Regions from separate parts of the Nocardia sp. SSK8 genome, predicted to be linked through region 3. Evidence: riboswitches for the same ligand, from Rfam matches in the RefSeq annotation. Region 3 holds a riboswitch; each other region holds the start of a gene.
What was found. A riboswitch is a leader RNA that binds a small molecule or an ion and turns the genes downstream of it on or off. The one in region 3 is predicted to bind cobalamin.

Region 1 (9,912 bases), on a different contig from region 3:
GTTCGCCGCGCAGGAAGCCGATCACCGAATCCGGGATGTCGTAACGGCCCGGGTCGGCGGCGAAGTCCTCGATCTCGACCCCGGAACCGACCAGCGCCAGCGCGAGGTCACCGACGACCTTCGATGACGGGGTCACCTTGATCAGGCGACCGAGCAGCCGGTCGGCCGCCGCGTACTTGGCCTCGACCTCCTCGAACCGGTCACCCAGCCCGAGCGCGATGGCCTGCTGACGCAGGTTCGACAGCTGACCACCCGGGATCTCGTGGGTGTACACACGCCCGGTCGGCGCGGGCAGACCCGACTCGAACGGCGCGTACACCTTGCGCAGCGCCTCCCAGTACGGCTCCAGATCGCAGACGTTCTGCAGGTTCAAGCCGGTGTCACGCTCGGTGTGCGCGGTCGCCGCGACAATCGCCGAGAGCGCGGGCTGCGACGTAGTACCCGCCATGGCGGCCGAAGCACCGTCGACCGCGTCCGCCCCCGCCTGCCACGCGGCCAGGTAGGTGGCCAGCTGACCACCCGGGGTGTCATGGGTGTGCACATGCACCGGCAGATCGAAGTTGCTGCGCAGCGCCGTCACCAGTTTCGCCGCCGACGGGGCACGAAGCAGTCCGGCCATGTCCTTGATCGCCAGCACGTGCGCGCCCGCGTCGACGATCTGTTCGGCCAGCTTCAGGTAGTAGTCGAGGGTGTAGAGCTGCTCGTTCGGGTCGAGCAGATCACCGGTGTAACTCAGCGCGACTTCCGCGACGGCGGTCCCGGTTTCGCGCACGGCGTCGATGGCCGGGCGCATCTGGTCGACATTGTTGAGCGCGTCGAAGATCCGGAAGATATCGATCCCGGTGGTCGCCGCCTCGGAGACGAACGCGCGGGTGACCTGCTCCGGGTACGGGGTGTACCCGACGGTGTTGCGCCCGCGCAGCAGCATCTGCAGGCAGATGTTCGGCACGGCCTCGCGCAGCGCGGCGAGGCGCTCCCACGGGTCCTCGTGCAGGAAGCGCAGTGCCACATCGTAAGTCGCACCACCCCACGCCTCGATCGAGAGCAGCTCGGGCGTCAGCCGCGCGACGTGCCCGGCCACACCGAGCAGACCGTTGGTGCGCACGCGGGTCGCCAGCAGCGACTGGTGCGCGTCACGGAAGGTGGTGTCGGTGACGCCGAGTGCCTTCTGCTCGCGCAGCGACCGCGCGAAACCCTCGGGCCCGAGGGTGAGCAGGCGCTGACGCGACCCGTCCGGGGGCGGCAGCGTCATATCCAGGGCGGGCAGCTTGTCGTACGGGTACACCGTGGTCGGGCGCTCGCCGTGCGGCTTGTTGACGGTCACGTCGGCGAGGTAGCTCAGGATCTTGGTGCCACGGTCGGCCGAGGCGCGCGAGGTGAGCAGCTGCGGGCGCTCGTCGATGAACGAGGTGGTGACCCGGCCCGCCTGGAAATCGGGGTCGTCGAGCACCGCGAGCAGGAACGGGATATTGGTCGTCACGCCACGGATGCGGAACTCGGCCAGCGCGCGCTGGGCGCGGGCGGCGGCGGCGGGCAGGTCGCGGCCGCGGCAGGTGAGCTTGACCAGCATGGAGTCGAAGTAGGCGCCGATCTCGGCACCCAGGTTCGCGCCGCCGTCGAGACGGATACCGGCACCGCCGGGCGTGCGGTAGGCGGTGATGCGGCCGGTGTCGGGACGGAAGCCGTTGGCCGGGTCCTCGGTGGTGATCCGGCACTGCAGCGCCGCGCCGCGAATCGACACGGTGTCCTGGCTCAGGCCCAGGTCGGCCAGGGTCTCGCCCGCCGCGATGCGCATCTGGGCCTGCACCAGGTCCACATCGGTGATCTCCTCGGTCACCGTGTGCTCGACCTGGATGCGCGGGTTCATCTCGATGAACACGTGGTTGCCGCGCTCGTCGAGCAGGAACTCCACCGTGCCCGCGCAGCTGTAGCCGATCTGGCGGGCGAAGGCCACCGCGTCGGCGCAGATGCGTTCGCGCAGTGCGGGATCGAGGTTCGGCGCGGGGGCGAGCTCGATCACCTTCTGGTGGCGGCGCTGCACCGAACAGTCGCGCTCGAACAGGTGCATGACATTGCCGTGCTGGTCGGCCAGGATCTGCACCTCGATGTGGCGCGGGTTCACCACGGCCTGCTCGAGGAATACCGTCGGGTCACCGAAGGCCGATTCGGCCTCGCGCGAGGCCGCTTCGATCGACTCGCGCAGCTGCTCGGGCGCGGCGACCCGGCGCATGCCACGGCCACCACCACCGGCCACGGCCTTGACGAAGATCGGGTACTCGAGCTCGGTGGAGGCTGCCAGCAGCGCCTCGATATCGGCCGAGGGCTCACTGGACTTCAGCACCGGCAGGCCCGCGGTCCGCGCGGCCTCGATCGCGGTGGCCTTGTTGCCCGCCATCTCGAGCACCTCGGCCGAGGGGCCGATGAAGGTGATGCCCTCGCGCGCACAGGCCGCGGCCAGATCGGGATTCTCCGACAGGAAGCCGTATCCCGGGTAGATCGCGTCGGCACCGGCCGACTTGGCCGCCTCGACGATCGCCTCGATCGAGAGGTAGGCCCGCACGGGGTGACCTTCCTCACCGATCTGATACGACTCGGCCGCCTTGAGGCGGTGCACGGAGTTGCGATCCTCATACGGGAACACCGCGACCGTTCCGATGCCTAGTTCGTAGGCGGCGCGGAAGGCGCGGATGGCGATCTCGCCGCGATTGGCGACCAAGACTTTCGAGAACATTGGCCTACGGTACCCGGCGCGTGAGCGGGGTTCGGCACGCCAGGTGACTTCGCCATGATCTTCACACCCGATGCCCCCCGACCTGCGAAGTCGCGGTAATCGGGCCGTCACATCTCACCGTGCGGGGCCGGGGCCGGTGCGGTCGGCGGCGGGTCCCCCGACACGCAGGTCAGGCCCCTGTTCCGGACGTCCGGGTGAGCGCGGGGCCGCGACCCCCTATGCTGGTGGGCGCAGCTGGTTCGCCTGCGCGGTGGAAGAGTCGGAGCCCCGACCTCCCGCGCCGGTGTCGAAGCCCGCCGCCGGTTCTCCGGCGCCGGGTGAGAGGGAACCCGGTGAGAATCCGGGACTGTCCCGCAGCGGTATGCAGGAACGACCGCCGTCATCACGCACTGGACCCCGTGTCTGGGAAGCGACGGCCAGTAGGTCGGTCGACACACACGACCGGTGCCCGCGAGTCCGAAGACCTGCCGACTGTGCCGGATACGCCGTATCCGGCGGCCACCGCCTCGTGGATCGGGCGCGCGGACCACCCACAGACCAACACCGACCGTGCCCCGCACGACCGGTCGACAGTCCGGCGGTTGGCGTCTGCCCGCATGGTGAGGGCCGTCCGTACCGCACTGGAGAAACTTCCGTGACTGTTTCGCACACTCCTTTCACCGCAACGGTTCTCGGTCTGCCCCGGGTGGGCCCGAACCGGGAACTCAAGCGCGCGACCGAGGCCTACTGGGCGAGCCGCGCCGACGCGGGCCACCTGCACACCGTCGGCCGGGAGCTGCGCCGCGCCCAGCTGCTCGCGCTCCGCGAGGCGGGCCTGGACTCGGTGCCGGTGGGCACCTTCTCCTACTACGACCAGGTGCTCGACACCGCCGTCCTGCTCGGCGCCCTGCCGCCGCGGGTGGCCGGGATCGAGGACCCGCTGGACCGCTACTTCGCGGCCGCGCGCGGCACCGACACCGTCGCCCCGCTCGAGATGACCAAGTGGTTCGACACCAACTACCACTACCTGGTCCCCGAGATCGACGCCGCGACCGTCTTCTCGCTCAACCCCGAGAAGCTGCTCGCCGAGCTGGCCGAGGCGATCGAGCTGGACGTCCCCGCCCGCCCGGTGGTGGTCGGCCCGATCACCTTCCTGAAGCTGGCCAAGACCGCCGACGGCGCGGCCCTGGACCGGTTGCCCGAGCTGGTCGCCCGCTACAGCGACCTGCTGACCCAGCTCGCCGACGCGGGCGCGCAGTGGGTGCAGATCGACGAGCCGGTGCTGGTCACCGACCTCACCGACGCCGAGGTCGCCCTCGTGCGCGACACCTACACGAAGCTCGCGGCGGTGCCGCAGCGCCCGGCGATCCTGGTCGCCACCTACTTCGGGCACCCCGACGCCGCCCTGGGCGCGCTGGCCGCCACCGACATCGAGGGCGTGGCCGTCGACTTCACCGCGGGCACCCGGGTGGCCGATCTCGCCGCGCTGCCCGCGCTGGCGAACAAGCTGGTCGTGGCGGGCGTCGTCGACGGCCGCAATATCTGGCGCACCGATCTCGACGCCGCGCTGAGCACCCTGGGCACCCTGCTGGGCAGCGCGGGCTCGGTGGCCGTGTCCAGCTCGTCCTCGCTGCTGCACGTGCCGTACTCGCTGACCCCCGAGACCGGCCTGGACGAGCGGCTGCGCTCGTGGCTGGCCTTCGGCGCCGAGAAGGTCGCCGAGGTGCGGGTGCTGGCGACCGCGCTCACCACCGGCACCGACGCCGTGGCCGCCGAACTGGCCGCCGCGCGCGACGCCGCCGAGTCGCGGCGCACCGATCCGCGCCTGCACGTCGAGCAGGTTCGGGCCCGCCTCGCCGCCCTCGACGAGGCCGACCTGACCCGTCTGCCCGCCGACGAGCGCCGCGCCCTGCAGCGCGAGCACCTCGATCTGCCGCTGCTGCCGACCACCACCATCGGCTCCTACCCGCAGACCTCGGCCATCCGCCTGGCCCGGGCGGCGCTGCGCAAGGGTGAGATCGACGAGGCCGAATACGTGCGCCGGATGCGGGCCGAGATCGCCGACGTGATCACCCTGCAGGAGAAGCTGGGCCTGGACGTGCTGGTGCACGGCGAGCCCGAGCGCAACGACATGGTGCAGTACTTCGCCGAGCTCCTCGATGGTTTCGCCGCCACCGAGAACGGCTGGGTGCAGTCCTACGGCACCCGCTGCGTGCGCCCGCCGATCCTGTTCGGTGACGTCTCCCGGCCCGAGCCGATGACCCTGTCGTGGATCGGCTACGCCCAGTCGCTGACCACCAAGCCGGTCAAGGGCATGCTCACCGGCCCGGTCACCATTCTGGCCTGGTCGTTCGTGCGCGACGACCAGCCGCTGGGCGAATCGGCCCGCCAGGTCGCCCTCGCCATCCGCGACGAGACGGTGGACCTGGAGGCGCAGGGCACCCGGGTCATCCAGGTCGACGAGCCCGCCCTGCGCGAGCTGCTGCCGCTGCGCGCGGCCGACCAGCCCGCCTACCTGCGGTGGTCGGTGGACTCGTTCCGCCTCTCGACCGCCGGTGTCGCCGACACCACCCAGGTGCACACCCACCTGTGCTACTCGGAATTCGGCGAGGTCATCTCGGCCATCGCGGGCCTGGACGCCGATGTCACCTCGATCGAGGCGGCGCGGTCGCACATGGAGGTCCTCGACGATCTGAACGCGGCGGGCTTCGCGCTCGGTGTCGGTCCGGGCGTCTACGACATCCACTCCCCGCGCGTGCCCTCGGTGGAGGAGATCACCACCTCGCTGGCCGCGGCGCTCAAAGCCGTGCCCGCCGAGCGCCTTTGGGTGAACCCGGACTGCGGTCTCAAGACCCGCGGCCCGGTCGAGGTCGAGGCCTCGCTGCGCAACCTGGTGACCGCGGCCACCGCTCTGCGGTAAACGGGTGAATCCCTGGTAAATCGCTGTCCCGGGCGGGTATTCCCACCCGGGACAGCGCGTCCGGCCGCAGGGCGTTTCGGTCTTCATGAGGGGGAGATCGAAGCGTCCCGCGGCCCTTCGCACGTTACGCACGGGTAGTAACAGATAAAATCCCTTGCTGGACTGGACATCTCCCGAGGTAATCGCCACTTTCAGCAAACGTTGCGAACCCTGAGAGTTAGGATCTTCGGCGTGCGGAAGATGTACGCGGGGGCCAGGCTACGACGGCTGCGCGAAGAACGGCGGATGACCCAGGCCGCGCTGGCGAAATCGCTGGATCTGTCACCCAGCTATCTCAACCAGCTCGAGCGCGATCAGCGCCCGCTCACCATTCCCGTTCTGCTGAAACTGAACTCGACCTTCGACCTGGACGTCCAGTTCTTCGCCGCCGACTCCGACGCGCGCCTGGTCTCGGATCTGCACGAGGTCCTCGTCGAAGCGGCGGGCGGCGGCGATACCGCGCCGATCACCGAGGTCGAGGAACTGGCGACGCGACTGCCGGAGGTGGCGCGCATCGTCATCGCCATGCACCGGCGGCTGCGCGCGGCCACCGATCAGCTCGACCTGCTGTCCTCGCGGGTGGACACTCCCAGCGGCGCCCCGGGCACCCCGATGCCCTACGAGGACGTGCGCGACTTCTTCTACGACCACCGCAATCACATCGCCACCCTCGATCACGCCGCCGAGCAGCTGTTCGAGGAATCCGGGCTCAGCATCGGCTCGCTGGACCGTCAGCTGGCCCGCATCGCCGAGGAACGCGCCGGGGTGACGGTGCTGGTCCGCGGTGACGGCGCCGACCCGACCATCCCGAAACGGCACTACGAGCCCGACACCCGCACGCTCACCCTGGCCCGCAGGCTGCGGCCGGGCCAGCGCGCCTTCCAGATCGCCTCCACCCTGGGCCTGCTGCTCTACGGCCGCGAAATCGACAATGTCCTGGCCGAATCCCGGGCGCTCACCGGCGAATCGCGCACCCTGGCCCGGGTCGGACTGGCCAACTACTTCGCCGGGGCGCTGATCCTGCCCTACGGCCGGTTCCTGCGCTCGGCCGAGGAACTGCGCTACGACGTCGACCTGCTGGCCCTGCGGTTCGAGGTGGGTTTCGAGACGGTCTGCCACCGGCTGAGCACCCTGCAGCGGCAGGGTCAGCGCGGGGTGCCGTTCTTCCTGGTGCGCACCGACCGGGCGGGCAATATCTCGAAACGCCAGTCCGCCACCGCCTTCCACTTCTCCCGGGTCGGCGGCAGCTGCCCGCTGTGGGTCACCCACGAGGCGTTCGCGCATCCCGGGCGCATCCTCACCCAGATCGCGGAGATGCCCGACGGGCGCCGCTACCTGTGGATCGCGCGCACCACCCCGCCCGCGCCACAGGGTTTCGGTGGCGCGTCGAAGAACTTCGTCATCGCGCTGGGCTGCGATATCGAATACGCCGACCGGCTGGTGTATTCGCAGGGCATCCAGCTCGACGACCCGCAGGTGGCCGTGCCGATCGGCGCGGGCTGCAAGGTGTGCGAGCGGCCGTCCTGCCCGCAGCGGGCCTTCCCGCAGATCGGCCGCGCGCTCGCGGTGGCCGAACACACCAGCACCGACCTGCCCTATCCGCGCCTGCCGCGCTGACGGTCAGGACTTCGCCAGGTATTCGATGCGCTCACCGTCCACGGCGGCGTGCATCATCCCCGCCAGACCCGGGTGTTTCACCAGCCCGGGGTCCTCGGCGACCACCTGCCGGGCCAGGTCCTGGGCGGCGGTGATCACCTCGAGATCGTCGAGCAGCGAGAGCAGCCGCAGCGAGCGGGCCGTGCCGGACTGGGCCGAGCCGAGCACATCGCCCTCGCGGCGCTGACGCAGATCCAGCACCGACAGCTCGAAACCGTCGGTGGTCGCGGCGACCGCCTCCAGCCGGGCCATGGCCGTACCGCCGGGGGCGGCATCGGTGATCAGCAGGCACAGGCCGGGATGCTTGCCGCGCCCGATCCGGCCGCGCAGCTGATGCAGCTGGCTCACACCGAACCGGTCGGCGTCGACGATCACCATGACCGTCGCGTTGGGCACGTCGACACCCACCTCGACCACCGTGGTGCACACCAGCACGTCGATCGCGCCGTCGTTGAACTGGCGCATGACGTGGTCTTTCTCGTCGGACGGCAGCCGTCCGTGCAGCAGCCCGACCCGCACCCCCGCCAGCGGGCCCGCGCTCAGCGTCTCGTACATGTCCACCGCGGCCTGGGTGGTGGGGCCCTCCTTCTCCTCGGCCTTCTTGTCGGCCTTCTTGCCCTTGGCGGGCGGCACGTCGGGGTCCTCGCCGATGCGCGAGCACACCACATACGCCTGGCGGCCCTGCCCGACCTCCTCCAGAATGCGTTCCCAGGCGCGGTCGACCCAGCCCGGATGTAGTTTGCGCGCCACGACTTTGGAGGTGATCGGGGAACGTCCCCGGGGCAGCTGGGTGAGGGTGGAGGTCTCCAGGTCGCCGAGGGTGGTCATGGCGATGGTGCGCGGGATCGGCGTGGCGGTCATCACCAGCAGGTGCGGGCTGATGCCGTTCTTGGCCTTGGCGCGCAACGCGTCTCGCTGTTCGACACCGAAGCGATGCTGTTCGTCGACCACCACCAGGCCCAGGTCGAAGAACTCGACCGCGTCCTGGATGAGGGCGTGCGTGCCGATGACCAGGCCCGCCTCGCCGGTCACGGCATCCAGCAGCGCGGCCTTGCGGGCCGAGGCCGACATGGAACCGGTGAGCAGCACCACCTTCGTCGCGTGCTCGGCGGCACCCAGCTCCCCGGCCGTGCCGAGGTCACCGAGCATGGCCCGCAGCGACCGATAGTGCTGGGCGGCCAGCACTTCCGTGGGCGCGAGCAGCGCGCACTGCCGCCCGGCATCGACCACCTGCAGCATGGCGTGCAGGGCGACGATGGTCTTGCCCGAGCCCACCTCGCCCTGGAGCAGGCGATGCATCGGGCGGGTGCGCGACAGGTCGGCGCCGATCTCGTCGATCACCTGCCGCTGTCCCTCGGTGAGCTCGAAGGGCAGGCGTTCGTCGAAAGCGGCGGCGATACCGTCGGCGCGCGGCGGGCAGGCGGGGGCGGTGCGGCCCTCGACCTCGTGGCGGCGTTCGGCCAGCACCAGTTGCAAGGCCAGCGCCTCGTCGAAACGCAGCCGGTCCCTGGCTCTTTCGATATCGAGCTTGTGTTCGGGCAGGTGGATCAGGCGCAGCGCGTCGGAGACCTCGAGCAGGTTGCGTTCCGCGCGCAGGCCGTCGGGCAGCGGGTCCTCGATCGGGTCGAGCTGGTCGAGGACCTGGCGGATACAGGCCAGCAGATCCCAGCTCTGCACCTTGGCCGTCGCCGGATACACCGGCACGAACTCCCGCTCGAAGAACGAGGCGTCCACTCCCCCAGCACCTCTGGCGCTCTGGGCCAGCCCGCGCAGGGCACCGCTGCCGCGCACCGAGGTGAGCTCTGCCACGCCCGCCTCGGCCTTGTCGGGCAGGATCAGATAGTCCGGGTGCGAGAGGTTCCAGCGGTCGGGGCGCCACCAGTGCACGGTGCCCGACATCATCGCCCGCACACCCTCTTTCACCAGATAGCGCACCTTGTCGCCGTTGAAGAAGGTGGCCTCCACCGGCCGCGGCGCCCCGGTGTCGAGCTGGACCTTCAACAGCGAGCCGCGCCGGTTCTTCATCGGGCGCAGTTCGGTTTTGGTGATCCGGCCGATCACGGTGATGTGCGCGGCCTCCTCCGGCTCCTCCTCGGTGAGCGGCTGGCCCTGGGTGGCGTAGCGCGCCGGGTAGTGGCGCAGCAGGTCTTCGACGGTGGTCATGTCGAAGGCCTCGGTCAGCCGCTCGGCCGCCTTGACGCCCAGCACATGATCGAGCCGGTCACTCAGTGTCGCCATCGTCTACTCGACCCCAATCTGCACCAGATCCGCTTGCTGCCCACCGGAATACACCACCACCTCGACACCGGGGAACCCGGCCGTCACATGGTCGGTGAGCACCCGCGCCAGCTCCGGGCCCGCATCGGCGCCCATCAGCAGTGTCACCAATTCGCCGCCGAGACCGAGCATCCGGTCCAGCAGAATCCGTCCGGCCCCGACCACATCCGGGTCGATCACCACCACATCCTGACCCACCAGGCCCAGCCCGTCACCGGGCGAACAGGTGCCCACCATGGTCAGCGCCCGCACCCGCGCCGCCCGCAACGCGCCCCACCGGGTGGTCGCGGCGGCCTCGGACATGGCGAAG
Region 2 (9,912 bases), 190 kb from region 3:
GCTTGAGCACATTGTTGCGCCGGTCCACATAAGCCAGCCGGTCGGGCGCGAGCTCGGCCACCACATCACCGGTGCGGCAGAAACCGTCGGCGTCGAACACCTCGGCGGTGACCTCGGGGCGCTTGTAGTACCCGGCGATCATGGTGGTGGTCTTGAGCAGCAGTTCGCCACGCGGATAGGGCTGGTCGGTGGTGAAATACCCCAGCTCGGGCACGTCGACGAGCTTGTAGTCCAGCACCGGCGGCCGCATGACCTTGGTGTCGAAGATGACGCCGCCGCCGGTCTCGGTGGAGCCGTACCCGTCGTGCAGGCGCATCTGCAACACCGATTCCACGAAAGCGCGCAGCTCGGGTGCGATCGGCGCGCTGCCGCACAGCACCGACATCAGCCGCCCGCCCAGGAACTCTTCGCGCAGCAGGGTTTTCACCTCGTCGCAGCCGGTGCCGCCGCGCCGGTCGAGCTCGCCCCGGTAGCGCTGCCAGAGCATGTCGCACACGCGCGGCACCACGAAGATCTCGGTGGGCCGCACCAGCGCGATGTCCTCGAACAGGGTCGACATGTCCGGCGCGGCGGCGAAATACGCGGTGCCACCGCGGGCGAGCACGCTGGTCAGGGTCAGGCGCGCCGCGATGTGGCTCAGCGGCAAGAAGTTCAGGGTGATCGCGGCCAGCGGGCGGGGCGGCTGCCAGCTCACCGCGACGAGCCGCTGGGTGTACATCGCGCCCTTGGGCGTGCCGGTGCTGCCGGAGGTGTAGATCAGCAGGGCCAGGGGATCTTCGCCGGGCGCGGGGACGAACAGTGGGGCGGCGGGCAGGACCCGGCCTCGGTCGACGGTCTCGGCGAGGGTGCGCACCGTGATCGGGGAACCCGCGGACCGCAACCGGTCCCGGGCGGCGGTGAGGGCGTCGCGGTGGTCGTCGTCGTCCGGGTGGTGGTCGAAGACGAGCAGGGTGCGCGGGGTCGCGCCCGCCAGCACGGCGTCGACCGCGACACCCAGGTGCGCGGTGTCCACCGCGAACAGCCGGGGCTCGGTCTCGGCGAGGATCGAGCGCAGCTGGTCGAGCCCGGCGCCGCCCTGGAGCGGGACCGCGACCGCGCCGAGGTGGATTCCGGCCAGATCGAGGACGGTGTAGTCGACGCTGGTGAACCCCAGCATCGCGACGAAATCCCCCGCCGCGAATCCGTCGGCGTGCCAGGCCGCGGCCAGACCCCGTGCGCGCTCCCAGATTTCGCCATAGGTGAGCGACGCGAACTCCGGCAGCAGGCGCCGGGTGGTGCGCCCGGTCGCCGGATCGCCGACGAGCTCGGTGCGCCGGAACCCGACCGCGGGCCGCTCGGCGTACCCGGTCATGGCGGTCTCGACGATGCGCGCCAGCGGGGTGCCGGGCGCGATCACCTCGGCATGCACCGCCTCGACGGGCTTGGCGGCCCTGATCTGCGGGTCCTCGGCGTAGAGCGTGCGGATCCGGTCGGCCAGCAGCGTCGCGTCCAGCTCGACCGTCATGCCTCGTTCCGATCCGCCGCGTCCGCGACCGAGACACCCTGCCAGGCTTGCCGTTTCGCCGAATCCGGGTCGATCAGCATGCGCGGCGGCGCGTCGATGACGCAGGTGGCCCGCCGCTCGGCGGTATAGGGCGTCCAGCTGGGCAGCGGCGTGCCGGTGCGCGCGAAGTGCACCCAGTTGTCCTGCATGAAGTCCTGCACCGCGCGGAAGGCGCGGCGCCCGCCCGCCGCGGTCATCATCCGGCCGACCGGACCGTCCACCCAGCCGAACACCGGGACCAGGTCCAGGGCGTGAGTGGCGCCGAAGCCCGCCGCGCGCAGGGCTCGGGGCGCGTAGTCGAAGCGGTAGGCGTAGGTCGGGGCGTAGCGGCTGTGGCCCTCCAGCACCGCCAGGGTCGGGCGCAGGAACATGAAGTCACCGCCCATCCGCACCGCGGTGCGGGCGGCCGGATATCCGGGATAGGCGCGCACGACCCGCTGTTCGGTGCCGGGCGCGCAGCGCGCGAACACCGCGGCCAGCTGGGCGGGCGTGTGCGGGACCGACTTGCCGAAACGCTGGAACAGCGTGGCCTCGTCCAGATTGGTGCCGATGATCAGCGGCACGGGATGCGCGCGCCCGGCCGCGATGGCGGCCAGCGGCGCCTCAGGGAGGAAATCACCATCGGCCACCGGGGCGTACGGGAACCCGCCCGGTTCCTCGCGCAGGGCCCGGCCCAGCGCGCGGTCGGCCGCGCGGCTCAGCTCCGCGGCGGGCACCGTGCGCAGCGCCTGCCCCGCCTCGGCGGGATCGATGCCGAGCCGGTCGAGCACGCGGCGCGCGAACCGGCGGGCCTGCGCGGGCTCGGCGGACCAGTCCGCGGGGGCGCTCTGCGCGATCGCCCGGTGGAACAGCCCACCCGCCGACGGGGTGGCCAGCAGGGCGACCACCGCGTGCGCGCCCGCCGACTCCCCGAAGATCGTCACCCGGTCCGGGTCGCCACCGAAGGCGGCGATATTGCGCCGCACCCATTCCAGGGCCGCGACCTGGTCGCGCAGACCGAGATTCGACTCGATCGGCCGCTCGGGCGTCGAGAACTCGGTGAAGTCGACATAACCGAGCGCGCCGAGCCGGTAGTTCACCGACACGACGATCACGTCGCCGCGCACGGCCAGCCGCGCCCCGGAGTACATGCTCGAGGTGCCGAAGATGTAGCCGCCGCCGTGCAGGAACACCAGCACCGGACGTGGCTGCGCCGACGGCGTGACGGGCGCGGTCACATTCAGCGTCAGGCAGTCCTCGCCGACGGCCTGCCAGGCGCGGGGCCCGGTTCTCGCGCCGTTGGGATGCTGGACGGCCGCGCTCCCGAACTCCGTGGCGGAACGCACCCCCGTCCACGCTGGTACGGGCTGGGGGGCACGCAGGCGCAGGTCGCCGACCGGCGCTGCCGCATAGGGAACAGAACGCCAGCTGACAACGCGACGGCCCGCTCGACCGCGCACGACTCCGTCGGCGGTCACGATCTCGGTGGACACCATTCGTACACCGTACGTGGTACCGCCGGTACCGTGCACGAAGTTCGCTCGGCTAACCGCCTTCGGCTCCCGAACCTGTCCGGGCAAGGCCACTAGACTGTCGCCCATGGTCGGCGACGTGAGTTGCGAACCCACCGAGATCAACCACCACGGCCCCGAACAGGCGCCGCTGGCCGCCGGTGCCGCCACCACCCTCGCCGAGCTCGACTGCCTGGTCTCCTCCTGTTTCGCCTGCCCCCGGCTGGTCGCCTGGCGCGAGGAGGTCGCGCGGGTGAAACGGGCCGCGTTCCGCGATCAGGAGTACTGGGGCAGGCCCGTGCCGGGATTCGGGCCCGCCGACGCGTCGATCCTCGTGGTCGGACTCGCCCCCGCGGCCAACGGCGGCAATCGCACCGGCCGGATGTTCACCGGCGACCAGAGCGGTGACGTGCTCTTCGCCGCGCTGCACGCCGTCGGCCTGTCCACCGGCGCGCACCCGGTCTCCGCCGACGACGGCATCACCCTGCTCGGCACCCGGCTCACCGCGCCCGTGCACTGCGCCCCGCCGGAGAACAAACCCACCCCCGCCGAACGGCACACCTGCGCGCCGTACCTGCGCCGCGAGCTCGAACTGCTCGCCGGGTCACTGGCGGTCATCGTGGTGCTCGGCGCGTTCGGCTGGCAGGCCCTGTTCGCCGTGCTGGCCGAGGGCGGCTGGCAGGTGCCGCGCCCGCGTCCGCGCTTCGCCCACGGAGCCCAGGTGCGGCTCACCCATCCCGACGGCCGCACGGTCACGATCCTCGGCTGCTATCACGTCAGCCAGCACAACACCTTCACCGGCCGCCTGACCCCCGCCATGCTCGAAGACATCCTGCGGACCGCGCAGTCCCTGGCCGGATCCGCCCATCCCGACGACGAAACGAGGACGCGATGACACAGCGACCGCACGTCCGGGTCCGCCGGATCTACGAAGACCCCGAGCCCAGCGATGGTCAGCGCGTCCTGGTGGACCGGCTCTGGCCGCGCGGGGTGAGCAAGGAACGCGCCGACCTCACCACCTGGTGCAAGGATGTCGCGCCCTCCACCGAACTGCGGCAGTGGTATCACCACGTTCCCGAGAAATTCGACGAATTCGCCCGCCGCTACCGCGCCGAACTCGCCCGACCCGACCGCGCCGACGCCCTGGCGGAATTGCGGACAATGGCCGCGAAGGGACCGCTCACCCTGCTCACCGCGTCCCGCCGCGCCGATATCAGCGAGGCGACCGTGCTGGCGGGAATTCTCGACAACCATGCGTCATCGGATGGGTAAACATGTGATCTCGACGGCGGCCGCCCGCGAACGCACCGGCAACAATCACCTGGAGTAGATGCTCGGCGAGACGATCACTGCGATGGCAGGAGTACCGATGAGCACGCTGGCGATGAGTACCCTCGACGTCTCCCGATGGCAATTCGGTATCACCACCGTCTACCACTTCATCTTCGTCCCGCTCACCATCGGCCTGGCCCCGATCGTGGCGGGCATGCAGACCGCCTGGGTGGTCACCGGCAACGAACGCTGGTACCGGCTCACGAAATTCTTCGGCAAGCTGTTCCTGATCAACTTCGCCATCGGCGTGGCCACCGGCATCGTGCAGGAATTCCAGTTCGGCATGAACTGGAGCGAATACTCCCGCTTCATCGGCGACATCTTCGGCGCTCCGCTGGCGCTGGAAGCCCTCATCGCGTTCTTCATGGAGTCGACCTTCATCGGCCTGTGGATCTTCGGCTGGACCCGGCTGCCCAAATTGGTGCACCTGGCCACGATCTGGATCGTGGCCATCGGCGTGAACGCCTCGGCCTATTTCATCATCGCCGCGAATTCGTTCATGCAGCATCCGGTCGGCGCCCGCTACAACCCGGAAACCGGTCGCGCCGAACTCGATTCCATCTTCTCGCTGCTCACCAACAACACCACCGTGGCGGCCTTCCCGCACGTGGTCGCGGGCGCTTTCCTCACCGCGGGCACCTTCGTGGCGGGCATCGCGGGCTGGTACATGGTGCGTCATGCCCGCAGCGGCGACCCCGACCGGCTCGAGGAAGCGCGCACGCTCTGGCGCCCCGCCGCGCGCGCCGCACTGTGGGTCGTCGCGGCCTCGGTCGTGGTGGTCGGGGTGACCGGTGACATCCAGGGCAAGATCATGTTCCAGCAGCAGCCGATGAAGATGGCCTCGGCGGAATCGCTGTGCCACACCGAGACCGACCCCGACTTCTCGATCCTCACCGTCGGCACACACAACAACTGCGACAGCGTCACCCACGTGCTGAAGGTGCCCTATGTGCTGTCCTACCTGGCCGAGGGGTCCTTCACCGGGGTCACCCTGCAGGGCGTGGAGGATCTGCAACGGTCCTATGTCGAGCAGTACGGGCCCGGCGACTACCGGCCCAATCTGTTCGTCACCTACTGGTCGTTCCGCGCGATGGTCGGCCTGCTGGCCGGTTCGGTGCTGCTGCTCATCGCCGGGTTCTGGCTGACCCGCGGTGGCCGGGTGCCGGACAAACGCTGGTTCGCCTGGCTGAGTCTGCTGGCCATCCCGACCCCGTTCCTGGCCAACAGCGCGGGCTGGGTGTTCACCGAGATGGGCCGTCAGCCCTGGGTGGTGGTGCCGAACCTGACCGGCGACCGCACCATCCGGATGACGGTGGCGCAGGGCGTCTCCGACCACGCCCCCGGCACGGTGGTGTTCTCCCTGATCGTGTTCACGCTGCTCTACGGCGCGCTGGCGGTCGTCTGGTACTACCTCATGCACCGCTATATCGTCGCCGGGCCGGACCCGATGCCCGCCGAGCACGACGAACCCGACGACGGTGGCGGTGGTGGTGGGCGACATCGCGCCGAACCCGTCGAGCCCCTGTCGTTCGCGTACTAGGAGCCCGGAATGAGCCTGCAACAGTTCTGGTTCGTGCTCGTCGGTGTCCTGTTCACCGGCTACTTCGTGCTCGAGGGCTTCGACTTCGGTGTCGGCATGCTGATGCCGATCCTGGGCAAGGGCTCCGATATCCGGCGGCGGGTCGTGCTCAACACCATCGGCCCGGTCTGGGACGGCAACGAGGTCTGGCTGATCACCGCGGGTGGTGCGTTGTTCGCGGCGTTCCCGGAGTGGTACGCGAGCATGTTCTCCGGCTTCTATCTGGCGCTGCTGCTGTTGCTGGTGGCGCTGATCCTGCGGGTATGCGCGATCGAGTACCGCGCCAAGATCAACGATCCGACCTGGCGGGCCTGGTGCGATATCGGCATCGGCATCGGGTCCTGGATCCCGGCACTGGCCTGGGGCTGGGTCTTCGCCAATCTGGTGCGCGGGGTGCCGCTCGACGCCGACCGCCAGATCGTCGGCTCGGTGTGGGATCTACTCAGTCCCTACGCGCTGCTCGGCGGCGTGACCACCGCGATCCTGTTCGCCCTGCACGGCGCGATCTTCCTGACCCTCAAGACCGGCGGCGAGGTCCGCGCCGACGCCAGGAAGACCGTCCGCGTGCTGTTCGGCCCGGCGGTGGTGATCGTCGGCGCGTTCGGGTTGTGGACCCAGCTCGCCTACGGCTCCGGCTGGACCTGGGCGGCGCTGGGCGTGGCGGTGGCCGGGCTCGTGCTGGCCGGGGCCGCCACGGCGGCGAGCCGCGACGGCTGGGCCTTCGTCGGCACCACGCTCACCGTCATGTCGGCGACCGTGCTGCTGGTCGGCTCGCTGTACCCGAACGTCATGCCCTCCACCCTCAGCCCGCTCTACGACCTCACCATCGACAACGCCTCGTCGAGCCACTACACCCTGCAGGTGATGAGCTGGGCGGCCGTGCTGGCGACGCCGGTGGTGCTGGTGTACCAGGGCTGGACCTACTGGGTGTTCCGCAAGCGGCTGACCGTCGAGCACATTCCGGCGCCGACCGGTCTGCCACTGTCCGAACCCCCGCGCTGAGCGCGCCGCGACATTCGCCCGGCAATTCGCCGAGCACCCGCCGAAAAACTGGGTGGCAAATATTTGGCGACTATCCATGCGTGGTCATAGCCGAACGCGCAATCGTGCCGATAGAGTCGGATCGAAATCAGCTTCGGCGCAATTGAGCGAAAGGTGAAACCCGGCTCCGCACAACAATCACCGGTTGACGGCCGAATTCCCCGCCGACGGGATCCCGCGGCCGCGCAGCACGATGAAGGGATGCGCGCAATGACCCGATCACATCGCGACGAGCACGACGAACGATCCCGCACGCGCGCGATCGACCTGCACGTGTGGCGGGAGGTGACGAGAATCCGGACCGAATGGCTGATCGACCACCACCTGACCCCCGCGCAACGGCACGCGAGTATCGACGAGGAATCCGTCGAATTGACCGCCCGCATCACCACCTTCGAATCCGTCGTGCTCGACGATCTCGTCGACCGCTGGAAAGCCGCCTACGGCTGGGCTATCCCCGGCGATGCCATGCCATTGGGCAAGCTCACCGCGTTGGCCAGGGCCGACGCCCGCTCGGCGGTGCTGTGCGACAACCTCTACGCCCATATTCCCCCGGCGCTCATCGCCGAACGGCACGCCGCCACCGCCGCGGAGGCGACCCGGAAACGCCGCCGCAGCGCGCCCGCGCCGCAACGCTGGCGCAGCCGTTCGGTGACCATCGCCCCCGCCACCGAAATGGTGGTGATGCGCACCTGGGGCATCGTCCGTTCCTGTGATTTCACCGAACTCGCCTGCGCGCTGATCCAGGTCCAGTCCGACGACGGGATGCCCATTCCGGTGTCACCGCTGGATCCGCTGGCCGAGCAGATGGCGGCGGTCATCCACGATCAACTCGTCGAGGAGGGATTGCCGCCTATTTGATATTCAGCTATTCCTCCGCAATTCGATACCCGCGACGGCGCGAACAATTACCGGGCCTGGGGAAGGACACCGGGACAGCGCGGCGGCGGCGAATGGCACAGGGCCGCAGCGGGGATCGGCGCACACCGTCCGGCGACGGCGTATGCGTAGGATGTCGGCTGTCCGCAGGGAAGACCGGTGCGAGTCCGGGGCTGTCCCGCAACTGTGAGGCTCGTCCGAGCCGAAGCCAGATACCTGCGGACGCAGAAGTGACCAACGGTCGTGATCACGTGGGTATTGATCGACGCGCCGGATCGAGCCACCTCCGGGGGCCTGTTTCCGCATGTCCTCATCGCGTGAGAGCAACACGCGATAGGAGCCGCACATGCCGTCCTCGACGCTGCGTCGCAGGACCTTCCTGCTCGGTGGCGCGCTCGCCGCGGGCGCCGCCCTGACCGGGTGCACCCGGTCCTCGGCCGACGGCGAGGGTGCGGTCGACACCTTCACCGCGGCCTTCCAGGGTTCGGGCGCGGGCGAGGGCATCGATCCGGGGGTGAACACGCTGTTCATCGACGAGGCCCGGATGAAGTCCGTCTACGACGGGCTCTTCGAGATCGACGAGACGATGACCCCGATCCCCCGCCTGGCCGTCGACGCCGAACCGAATGCCGACGGCACCCGGTGGCGGATCGCGCTGCGCGACGCGCGCTGGCACGACGGGCAGGCGTTCACCGCCGAGGATGTGCTCTACACGTTCTCGCGGGTGCTCGGCCCGCCGCAGCGCCGCCCGTTCATCGCCGCGTCCGCGCTGGCGAACCTCGATCTGCGACAGAGCCGCGCCGTCGACGCCCACACCGTCGAGCTGGCCCTCACCGAGCCGTCGTTCGAGTTCCTGATCGCCCTGTCGGCGTACGGGACCAAGATCGTGCAGAACGGCGCCACCGATTTCGACCGGCCGGTGGGCACCGGCCCGTTCGTCTTCGAATCCTTCGAGGCCGGAAAGCAGTTCGTCGCCACCGCCAACGAGCACTACTGGGACGGTGCCCCGGCGATCCGCCGGTTGCGGATCGTGAGCGCCGAGTCCGACGCGCGCCTGTCGGCGGTGCAGAGCGGCGAGATCGACTACGCCGACAATCTCACCCCCGCTGCCGCCCGGACCTTGCAGGGCAGGCGCGGCCTGTCCCTCGCGGCGACCCCGAACAGCGGGATCTACTTCTTCGCCATGAAGACCGATCGCGCGCCGTTCGACAATCCCGATGTGCGCCGGGCCGTCATGCGGATGCTCGACCGCGACGAGCTGGTCAAGGTCGCCCTGGAGGGTCAGGGCGAGGTGTCCAACGATGTGTTCGGCAAGGGGTTCCAGTACTACGCGGATCTGCCGCAGCACACCTACGACCCCGACGAGGTGGGCAGGCTGTTGCGGCGCGCCGGGGTGCGCGACCTGTCGTTCGACCTGTTCACCGCGCCGGTCGCGCACGGATTCGTCGAAGCCGCGCGGCTTTTCGCCGAGCACGCGGGTCGCTGCGGCGTGCGGGTGAATGTGGTGCTCGGGTCGAAGGACACCTACTACACCGACGCGCTGTCGACCGGGCAGCTCACCATGGGCCAGTCCGGTCCGCTGGCGATCCCGAACCACTTCGCCTCGCGCCTGCTCAGCGACTCGCCGCAGAACCGCACCAAGTGGTCGGACCGGGAGTTCGACGCCCTCTACGCCAAGGCGCAGGCCACGCCGGGCGAGCAGGACCGGGCCGCGATCTACCGGACGATGCACGAGATCCTGCACGACCGGGGCGGATTCGTGTTCTTCGGCACCACGCCGTGGAACAGCGCCGCGCGTGACCGCTTCGCGCAGCTGCCCGCGGCCGTGCCGAACTCGCACGGCTGGGCCCGCTTCGACCGGGTGAGCCCCCGATGACCGGCCTGGACGCGGCGCGGGCGCGGTACTGGATCGAGCGCTGGGATCGTCAGCAGGAGCACTACATGCCCGATCGCGAGCAGCGTTTCGAGGTGATCGGCGATGTGCTCGACGAGCTGCGCGACCGCGACGACCTGCTGATCGTCGACCTCGGCGTGGGCCCGGGCACGCT
Region 3 (9,912 bases):
CCACCCGCACACCCAGAGTGAAGTCGACATCAAGAAGAACGTCTTCACGATGATGATGCAGGTACCGCGGCTGTACCGGGTGCCGATCCACACCGTGCACAAATTCGGGCATCTGCTGACCGGGATGATCATCCGCCTGCTCGATGTCTGCCGCCTCACCCGCAAGGTCGGCATCAAGGACATGTACGGCACCTGGGGTGGCGCGCTACCGCACTTCATCGGCTCGTTCGGCGTGCGGTTCCTGCTGGTGGCCGAGGTGGTCGTGTTCACCCTCGCCGGTGACTTCTGGGCCTGGGCCCTGCAATTCGTGATCACGCTGTGGATCTCCACCTTCATGGTGGTGGCCAGCCACGACTTCGAGGTGCCCACCGAGGAACTGCACACCGAGACCGAGGACTGGGCGGTCAACCAGCTCGAGCAGGCCTACGACCTGACCGTGGTCGGCAACAAGTACGTCGACTGCTTCCTCTCGGCCGGGCTGAGCTCGCACCGTGTCCACCACGTACTGCCGTTCCAGCGCAGTGGTTTCGCCAATATCGCCACCGAGGACGTGGTGCGCGAGGAATCGGCGAAGTTCGGCGTGGAATGGCTGCCCGCGAAGAGTTTCTTCGGAGATCGTTTCCCCAAGCTGTGCCGGACCTACCTGCTCGCGCCCTCGCGCGAAGCCCAGGACAACCGGTGGGGGATCGTGCGCGAGCATTGCGCACCCACAGCGCTGAAGACCTGCGTCACCTACACGGTGCAGGGCTTCACCGGCATCGGAACCGTCTGACCCTTCCCGGCCGGTTCCAGTCTGTATTCGAAAGGATTTGTGCCCGTGTCTGTTTCCATTGATGAAGGTAAGCGGCGACCCCTCGGCCTGCCGCGCACGGCCGACGTCGAGCGCGGGCACGAGCTGCTACCGCCCACGCCGCCGACCACCGTCGGAGTGATCGAAGCCGTCGCCACCGGTTCGCCGGAGCTGGTCGTCGAGCAGAGCGTGAACGCGGGCCGGGTGGCCGAGCTGTTCACCGATCCGGCCCAGCGGCAGCGCATTCCGCGGATCTACCAGAAGACCCGCATCGACACCCGCCACCTGGCGATCGACCCGCTCGACCCGGACTTCCTCGAGTTCAGCCGCCGCCCGGGCACCATCCGGGACCGGATGAACCTGTTCTTCGAGCACGCGACGCCGCTGGCCGTCGACGTGGCCCGGCGCGCGGTGGCCGGACTGGCGAACCCGGCCGAGGACATCGGCCAGCTGATCTTCGTGACCAGCACCGGGTTCATCGCGCCCGGCGTGGATGTCGCGGTGGTCAAGGAACTGGGCCTGTCGCCGACGGTCAACCGGATGATCATCAACTTCATGGGCTGCGCGGCCGCCATGAACGGCATCCGTGCCGCCGTGGACTACGTGCGCGCCCACCCGGACAAGAAGTCGATGGTGCTGTGCATCGAGCTCAGCTCGGTCAACGCCGTGTTCGACGACGACGTCAACGACGTGATCACGCACAGCCTCTTCGGTGACGGCTGCGGCGCAGTGGTGATCGGCGCCAACCAGGTGCACCAGCCGCTGGCACCGGGCAGCGTGGTGATCCGCGACAGCTTCAGCCACCTGTTCGACGACGCCGAGGACGGCATCGTGCTGGGCGTGCAGGACGCGGGCATCACCTGCGAACTGGCGAGCAGCCTGCCCGACTACATCTACCGCGGCGTCGACCCGGTGGTCTCGGAAGTGCTGGCGCGCAACGGACTCGGCAAGGCCGACATCGACCTGTGGGCGATCCACCCCGGTGGCCCGCGCATCATCGAGGAGTCGGCGCGCTCGCTGGGCATTCCCCGCGAGACCGCGGCCCCGAGCTGGGCGGTGCTCGCCGAGCACGGCAACATGCTGAGTGTGTCGTTGATCTTCGTGCTGGAGCGGATGATCCGCGACGCGCAGACCACGGCACCGATCTCGACCGGCGTGGCGTTCTCGTTCGCGCCCGGTGTCACCCTCGAGGGCATCGTCTTCGATGTCATCCGCAGCTGAGAGCCGACGTCATGCAATTGCTCCGTTTTCTCGCCGCGCTCTCACCGGCCAGGATCGCGGCCGTGGTGGTCGCGGGCCTCGTCGCCGGTGTGGCCAACACCTATCTGGTGACGCTGATCAACGCCGTCGTCTCGCCGAAACCGCAGCCGGACAACCTGCTGCTGCGTTTCGCCGGAACCGGACTGGTGATCCTGGTCAGCGGTGTGCTCTCGCAGGTACTGCTGATCCGGTTGTCCCAGGAGGCGATCTACCGGCTGCGCAGTGACCTGAGCGCGAGTATCGTCGCCGCGCCGCTGGAACACCTGGAACGGCTGGGCACGCACCGGCTGATCGCGACCCTCACCGAGGACGTGCGGGCGCTGTCGCAGGCGGTCACCGCGATTCCGTCGATCTGTGTCGACGTGGCGACCATCGTCGGCTGCTTCGTGTTCCTGGCCATCGTGTCGGGGCCGATCTTCGCGGTGACGGTGGCGGGCACGCTGATCGGCATCGCCTGCGTGGAGATGGTGCTCAAGCGGGTGCGCCGGATCTACCGGGAGGCCCGCGAGAACGAGGACGCGCTGCTGCGCTCGTTCCAGTCGGTCACCCTGGGCATCAAGGAACTCAAGCTGCACCGCGGCCGTCGCCGGGACTTCATGGACCGGCATCTGCTCGGCTCGGCGGGCACGCTGCGCGATCAGAACACCGACGCGGGCTCGAAGTTCTCCTACGCGCAGGGGTTCGGGCAGGCGCTGCAACTGGCGACCATGGCGCTGATCCTGTTCGTCATCGCGGCGGCGCTGAATCTGCCGCGCGACACCATGATCGGGTACGTGCTGGTCACCACGTTCCTGGCGATGCCGATGCAGAACTTCATGCACCGCATCCCGGACCTGCTGCGTGGCGATGTGGCGCTGGCCAAGATCCGCGGCATGAACCTGTCGATGGAGACGCTGCACAACGAGGATCTGCTGCCCTTCACCGAGCGTCCGGCGGCGGGGGAGGCCAAGCTGGAACTCGCGGGCGTGAGCTACGTGTACCGCTCGGAGGCGCCGTCACCGGTACCGCCGCCGCCGGGCGCGCCGCCCGGTCCGCCCGGGCTCGGTGGTCCGCCGCCGCGTCCCGGACCGCCGCCGCGCGGCGCGAACGGGCATCCGGGGCATCATCCGGCGCATCCGGGTGCGCGGCCCTCGGCCGGGCCGGATGTCAACGGCAAGAACTGGGTCGATCACGGTGCCACGGACGTGCGTCCGGTGCCGCTGGGCCCGCCGCCCGGTGTCGACGAGGGCGAGGAGAGCGGGTTCCGGCTCGGTCCGATCGACCTGGTCTTCGAGCCGGGGCAGATCTCGTTCATCGTCGGTGGCAACGGCAGCGGCAAGTCGACGCTGGCCAAGCTCATCACCGGTCTGTATGTGCCACGCACGGGGTCGTTGTCGCTCAACGGGGAGAGGATCGACCACGACAACATCGAGTGGTACCGGCAGAATTCGTCGGCGGTGTTCACCGATTTCCACCTGTTCGAGGACTACCTGGGCTTCGACCGGCCCGGGATCGACGAGGAGGTCCAGCGCTACCTCGATGAGCTGCAGATCGCGCACAAGGTGACCGTGCGCGACGGGCGGCTGTCGACGGTGGATCTGTCACAGGGCCAGCGCAAGCGGCTCGCCCTGCTCACCGCGCTCCTCGAAGACCGCCAGATCTACGTCTTCGACGAGTGGGCCGCCGATCAGGAGCCGCGCTTCCGTGAGGTGTTCTATCGCGAGATCCTCACGGATCTGAAGCGGCGCGGCAAGACGGTCATCGTGATCACCCACGACGACCGCTACTTCGACTGCGCCGATCAGCTGGTGAAGCTGGACTTCGGTCTGGTCGCCGCCTAGGTCGCACGCGCCGAGCGCCGGTGCGGTTCCCGTTGGGGACCGCACCGGCGCTTGTTGTGTGTCAGGCGATGTCGCGGTGGGTGGCGATGAGCCGGGCCATCGGTGGGCGGTCGGTCAGGCTGACCTCCGAGGGGGTGCGGCGCCAGCCGTCGTCACTGGGCAGGAACTGCACCAGCCCGATGCCGGAGTCGCGGATGCCGAGCCGGTCCAGCAGGGTCGCCACCACCTGCCTGCTCATCACCGCCAGCTCGTGCGTGGAGCGGTGCCGGTGCACGCGGACACCCAGGTCGACCTGGGTGATCGCGGACAGGCCGCGCCGCTGCCAGCAGTCGAGCAGGATGCCGATCTCGGCGCCGAAGCCGCTGGCGAAGGAGATCTCGCCGAGAAAGCTCCGGGTGGCGGCGTATTCACCGCCGAGCGGGTGCACGATCTCGGCCAGCGCGGGCGCCAGGGCCGTGAGCAGGGGCCGCGCGACGAGCTGGGTGACCCGGCCGCCGCCGTCGGGGTCGACGCCTCCGGCCAGCGGTCGCCGGTAATAGCCCTTCACCAGGGCCAGGCCCGGGTCGGTGAGCAGCGGGTCGAGCAGGGTGGGCACGAACATCGGGTCCGGTTCCACCAAATCGGCGTCGAGGAAGACGATCAGGTCGCCGGTGCACACGGCAAGCGAACGCCACAGCACCTCGCCCTTGCCCGGGCGCGGGGCGATGTCGGGCAATGCTTCCTCACGGGTGTAGACGGCGGCACCCGCCGCCCTGGCTCGCGCGATGGTGCGGTCGGTGGAGCCCGCGTCGAGCACGATCAGTTCGTCGACCAGCCCGCCGAGCAGCGGGCGGACCGAGGCGACCACTCCGGCGACCGTGTCCTCGTCGTCGAGCGCGGGCACCACCACCGAGATCCGGCGACCGCCCTTGCGGTCGATCAGTTCACGGACGTTCATGCCGACCAGTGAACGTCAGCCCGGCCCACCTCGCCACCGATCGCCGCGGATCCTGTGACCGGAGCCAACAGATCGCCGGGCGCCGTGGTGGTGCGGACTGGTGAACGGGCTGTTCGGGCCGGTGGGGTTGTCGGCGGAGACGGATCGGAACCCCGCTCCGGACGCGGGACGCGGGTACCCTGTCGAACGAATCCGCCTGGTGCGGTCATCCGGTCGACGGAGGTAGGGGCATGAGCGCGGCGACGGTGGTCGAGGTGGCCAAGGGATCAAAGACCGACCTGGGGGAGCACCGGTACACGATCCGGCTCGACCTCGACGACCCGGCGGGGGCGGTCGATGTGTCCGCGGTGCTGCTGACCGCCGACGGGACGGTGCGCTCCGACGCCGATTTCGTGTTCTTCAACAATCCGGTCGCGCCGGGGGTGCGGATGGAGTCCGACGCGGTGGTGTCGGTGGACCTCGCGGCGCTGCCCGCGGACATCCACCGGGTGGTGATCGCGGGCAGTACCGAGGCACAGGGCATCCGGTTCGGCGAGGTCAGCGGATTGCGGGTGAGCGTCGCGGGGGTGGGCGAGTCGATGACCTTCACCCCGCCGGATCTGACCAGTGAGACGGTGTTGCAGGCGGTGGCGCTGTACCGGCGCGGTGGCGGGTGGCGGCTCGATGCGATCGGGCAGGGATACAGTGCGGGACTCGCGGCCTTCGCGACCGAACACGGGATCGTCGTCGACGAGGATCCCACTGAGGTTGTCGCGTCGCCGCAACCCGCCGCGTCGCCGCAGCTCGCCGCGCCTTCGCAACCTGTTGCGCCACCGCCGGTTCCGGCTACACCCCAGATCGATCTGCGCAAGGTCGACGTGGTCCTCACCAAGGACACACCCGACCGCCGCGCCAGCATCGACCTGCGCAAAGGCGACCCCGGTTACGTCCTCACCGTCGGCCTCGAATGGGACGGCCGCGGTGCGAGTTACGCCCCCGACGGCCGCGTCACCCGGTACGGCAAGGGCGATCTGGACGTCTATTTCTTCTGCCGTAACGAGATAACCGGCGACTACGTGGTGATCAGTGGCGAGAAGGGCCACCAGGGCGATCTCGCCGTCTGGCCGTTCCTACACCACCAGGGCGATTCCCGCGGCCCCGGCGCGCACGGCCGCCCCGCCACCGAACAGGTGATCGTGCGCCCCACCGAGAACGGGGATCTGCTGCTCAACGTGTACCAGTCCGTCGACAACGGCGCGGGCGCCATCGATACCTTCGGCCGCCCCCGCGTGCGGGTGCGTTACGGCCGCCCCGGACCTGACGGGCTGCCGGGCGCCGATGCCGACCAGATCACCGTGCTGATCGGCAACGGCAAGAACTCCTTCTGGGCTACCGTCGCCCACATCGACGTGCGCGACGGCATTCTCACCGTCGACGGCACCACCCGCTACAGCCGCGCGTTCAGCGAACGCATGCCCGTCCTCGACACCGGCGGTGCCTGGGTCCGCTCGGCCAAGAACGGACCGGTCGGGCGCAGCAAGGGCAAGAACGGCCTCGGCCTCACCCGGTACGAGGGGACCTGCCCGAACCCCCGCTGATCGGACAATTCGACCAGCCGACCCGACCATCCGATTTCCGATCTTGGTACAGTCCCCGAGCCGTGGTGTTCGGGAAATCGGTGCGAAACCGGTGCGGCCCTCGCCACTGTGATCGGGAAGTGACGGATCGATCCGGGCGGCTGATGCTGTCCGGGGCCACTGGGGCATGCCCTGGGAAGGCTGAACCGGCGCGCGCCATCCCGTCAGCCAGGAGACCGGCCACGGCCACGAAGTACCCATTCCACGAGGACCTGGAAGGCCGTCACCTTGAGCTGTTCTGTTGTCGCGCGCCTACGGACCGGCGCGCTGATCGCCTGCGCGGTTGTCGCCGCTGGCTGCGCGCCGTCACCCGCACCGGCCACCACCGGCGCGAATGCCGTCACCCGCGCCAACTGCGGCATCGATGTCGCCGTCGACTCCCCGCCGCAGCGCATCTACGCCGCCTACCAGCCCTCGATCGAGATCGCGCACGCCCTCGGCGTCACCGACCGGCTGGTGCAGACGGCGTTCCTCGACGCGGCGGTCCTGCCCGAATACCGTGACGCGCAGGCGAAGTCGGACTACGTCCAGAAGCTGCCCAGCCGCGACGAACTGCTCGCGAAAAAGCCGGATTTCGTGCTCTCGGGTTACAACGGCGTCTTCGCGGCCTCCGCGCAGAACAGCGTCGGCACCCGCGGCAGCCTGCACGACCTCGGCGTGCGGACCTGGGTGCTGAGCCCGCTGTGCCCGAGCGCGGACGGACTGGCCGACGAGGCCATCGACCCGAAGACCGTGCGCTTCGACAATGTCTACGCCGACCTGCGCGACCTGGGTGCGCTGTGGGGTGTGGCCGGGCGTGCCGACGAGGTGGTCACACAATTGAGCGCGCGGATCGCGGCGGTGCGCGCGAAGGTCGCCGCCGCGCCCCGGCCGCGGGTCGCGGTCGTCACACCCAAGGACGACGGGTCCTACACTGTCGCGGGCGGGATCGATTTCATCACCCAGATCATCGAGGCCGCCGGTGGGGTGAACGCCTTCGCCGATCTCACCGAGCGCCGCAATGTGCCGATCGGCGCGGAAGCCCTCATCGCCCGCGACCCCGACATCATCCTGACCAGCCAGTGCTGCGATGCCGCCTACACCCGCGCCGACGCCCAGCCACAGGTCGACAAGCTCGTCGGCAATCCGGCCTTCGCGAACATGACCGCCGTGCGCGCGAACGCGGTGCATCCGTTCCTGTTCGCGGACCGGGCCGCCGGTGTCCGGATCGCGCACGCGACAGAACTGGTCGCCGAGCTGATCCACCCCGGCTTGTTCGGCCGGTGACCCGCACCGTCCGCGGCACCGGCCTGCTCCTGGCCGGTGCCGCGCTCGCCGCTGTCTGTGTGGCCTCGGTGCTGATCGGCGCGCACCCGCTCGCGTTCGACGACGCGGTCGCGGCGTTCACCGACTTCCGCGGCACCGACACCGACCGGATCGTCCGCTACATCCGGCTGCCGCGCACGGTGGCTGGCCTGCTCGCTGGGCTGGCGCTCGCCCTGGCGGGCGTGGTGATGCAGGGCCTGACCCGCAATCCGCTGGCCGGTCCCGGACTGCTGGGTGTCAATGCCGGGGCCTCGCTGGCCATCGTGCTGGCCATGGGCACCCTGGGCGTGACAACAACCTCGGGATTCCTCTGGTTCGCCTTCCTCGGTGCCGCGGTGGCCGCCGCGTTCGTCTACACCCTGGGATCACTGGGATTCGGTGGTGCGACACCGGTGAAGCTGGCGCTGGCCGGTGCCGCCTGCACCGCCCTGTGCGCCTCGATCACCACGGCCGTCACCCTGCTGGACCGCACCACCTTCGACAATTTCCGGTTCTGGGTAGTCGGGTCCCTGGCCCGCGCCGAGAGCGAATCCGTCTGGGCGGTCGCGCCGTTCGTCGCTGTGGGCGCGGTGCTGGCGCTGGCGGTGGCCCGGCCGTTGAACGCCATCGCCATCGGTGACGACATGGCCCGCACGCTCGGGACACGGCTCGTCGCCGTGCGCGTCACCGGGGCGGGCGCGGTCGTGCTGCTCGCGGGCGCGGCGGTGGCGGTGGCGGGGCCGATCGCGTTCGTCGGCCTGGTCGTCCCGCACATCGCCCGGGCGGTCGGCGGTCCCGATTACCGCTGGGTGCTGGCCTGGTCGGCCCTGTTCGGGCCCACCCTGCTGTTGCTCGCCGACATTGTCGGCCGGGTGGCGGTGCGGCCGCAGGAGATCCAGGTCGGCATCGTCACCGCGTTCGCCGGGGCGCCGTTCTTCCTGTACCTGGTGCGCAACCGGAAGGTGGCGACGCTGTGACGATCACCGAACCCCGTGTCCTGCCCCGCGACACCCTGCTGCTGCGCTCGCCGGGACGGCGGGTGGTCCTGCGGGTCCAGCGCCGGTCCGCGCTGCTGACCGTGCTGTTCACCGCGGCGGCGCTGGCGGTGGGGGCGTGGTCGCTGACCGTCGGGCACTATCCGCTGACGACCGCCGATGTGCTGCGTGTGCTCGGTGGCGGCGGCACGCTCATCGAATACGACGTGGTCGTCGCCGACCGGCTGCCGCGCGTGCTGACCGGGCTGTGCGTGGGCGCGGCGTTCGCCCTGGCGGGGGTCGTTCTCCAGCGCATCGCGACGAACCCGCTGGTCAGTCCGGAGATCATCGGGATCAACGCGGGCGCCTCGCTGGGCGCGCTGGTGGTGAGCGCGGTGCTCGGCGGTACCGGCCTGTGGCTGGTCGGTGGCGCGCTGGGCGGGGCCTTCGTCGCGATGGTGCTGATCGTCGTGGTGGCGACCAAGGACGGTCTCGACGGCTACCGGCTCGTGCTCGTCGGCATCGGGGTGACGGCCATGCTGTCCTCGGCCATTGCCTTCGTGCTGACCAGAGTCGATGCCTACCAGGCACATACGGCCGCCATGTGGCTCACCGGCAGTCTCGCCAATCGCGACTGGATGCACGTCTGGTTCGCCGGTACGGCCCTCGCCGTGGCGGTGCCCGCGCTGATCGTGTGCGCCCGGTCGCTGCCGCTGCTCGAGCTCGGCGACGAACTCGCGAACTCCCTGGCGGGCAGGCGCGGTCCGCACCGCACGGTCCTCATCGTCGTCGCCGCGGCCGCCGCCACCCTGGCCACCGCCGCGGCCGGGCCGATCGCCTTCGTCGCCCTGGTCGCGCCGCAGATCGTGCGGCGCCTGCTCGCCGAACGCGGGGCCGGGCTCGCGCCTGCCGGGGCGGCGGGCGCACTGCTGGTCGTCGCCGCCGATCTGGCGGCCCGCAGGCTCTTCCCGGCGGAACTGCCGGTCGGCGTGGTGACCGCGCTGCTCGGCACCCCGGTCCTCGTCTACCTCCTCGCTCGCGCAACCCGAATCGGACACGCTGGATGACCGCACACCTCACCACCGACGCCCTCACCCTCGCCTACGGCGACACCGCGATCGTCACCGACGCCACCGTCGACTTCCCGCCCGGGCGCTTCACCGTCATCGTCGGCCGCAACGGCTGCGGCAAGTCGACGTTGCTGCGCGGGCTCGCCCGGCTGCTCCGGCCC

Region 1: linked by a shared signal. The riboswitch ahead of metE (5-methyltetrahydropteroyltriglutamate--homocysteine S-methyltransferase) and the one ahead of WA675_RS05240 (ABC transporter substrate-binding protein) in region 3 are both predicted to bind cobalamin.
Region 2: linked by a shared signal. The riboswitch ahead of WA675_RS06170 (ABC transporter substrate-binding protein) and the one ahead of WA675_RS05240 (ABC transporter substrate-binding protein) in region 3 are both predicted to bind cobalamin.

What each region holds. Positions count from the first base shown of each region.
Region 1 covers NZ_JBAGKD010000001.1:468,252-478,163, reverse strand. Annotated here, with positions in the region: gene WA675_RS02150 (pyruvate carboxylase) at 1-2,731, opposite strand, end outside; cobalamin riboswitch at 3,015-3,217, shown strand; gene metE (5-methyltetrahydropteroyltriglutamate--homocysteine S-methyltransferase) at 3,366-5,630, shown strand; gene WA675_RS02140 (short-chain fatty acyl-CoA regulator family protein) at 5,862-7,286, shown strand; gene recG (ATP-dependent DNA helicase RecG) at 7,290-9,563, opposite strand; gene WA675_RS02130 (DAK2 domain-containing protein) at 9,567-9,912, opposite strand, start outside.
Region 2 covers NZ_JBAGKD010000002.1:575,927-585,838, forward strand. Annotated here, with positions in the region: gene car (carboxylic acid reductase) at 1-1,504, opposite strand, end outside; gene WA675_RS06140 (carboxylesterase/lipase family protein) at 1,501-3,018, opposite strand; gene WA675_RS06145 (uracil-DNA glycosylase) at 3,122-3,928, shown strand; gene WA675_RS06150 (DUF488 domain-containing protein) at 3,925-4,305, shown strand; gene WA675_RS06155 (cytochrome ubiquinol oxidase subunit I) at 4,418-5,905, shown strand; gene cydB (cytochrome d ubiquinol oxidase subunit II) at 5,915-6,946, shown strand; gene WA675_RS06165 (hypothetical protein) at 7,196-7,846, shown strand; cobalamin riboswitch at 7,972-8,102, shown strand; gene WA675_RS06170 (ABC transporter substrate-binding protein) at 8,211-9,740, shown strand; gene WA675_RS06175 (class I SAM-dependent methyltransferase) at 9,737-9,912, shown strand, end outside.
Region 3 covers NZ_JBAGKD010000002.1:383,547-393,458, forward strand. Annotated here, with positions in the region: gene WA675_RS05215 (cytochrome b5 domain-containing protein) at 1-772, shown strand, start outside; gene WA675_RS05220 (type III polyketide synthase) at 818-2,011, shown strand; gene WA675_RS05225 (ATP-binding cassette domain-containing protein) at 2,023-3,870, shown strand; gene WA675_RS05230 (glucosyl-3-phosphoglycerate synthase) at 3,932-4,807, opposite strand; gene WA675_RS05235 (TerD family protein) at 5,038-6,384, shown strand; cobalamin riboswitch at 6,431-6,622, shown strand; gene WA675_RS05240 (ABC transporter substrate-binding protein) at 6,652-7,689, shown strand; gene WA675_RS05245 (FecCD family ABC transporter permease) at 7,686-8,684, shown strand; gene WA675_RS05250 (FecCD family ABC transporter permease) at 8,681-9,748, shown strand; gene WA675_RS05255 (ABC transporter ATP-binding protein) at 9,745-9,912, shown strand, end outside.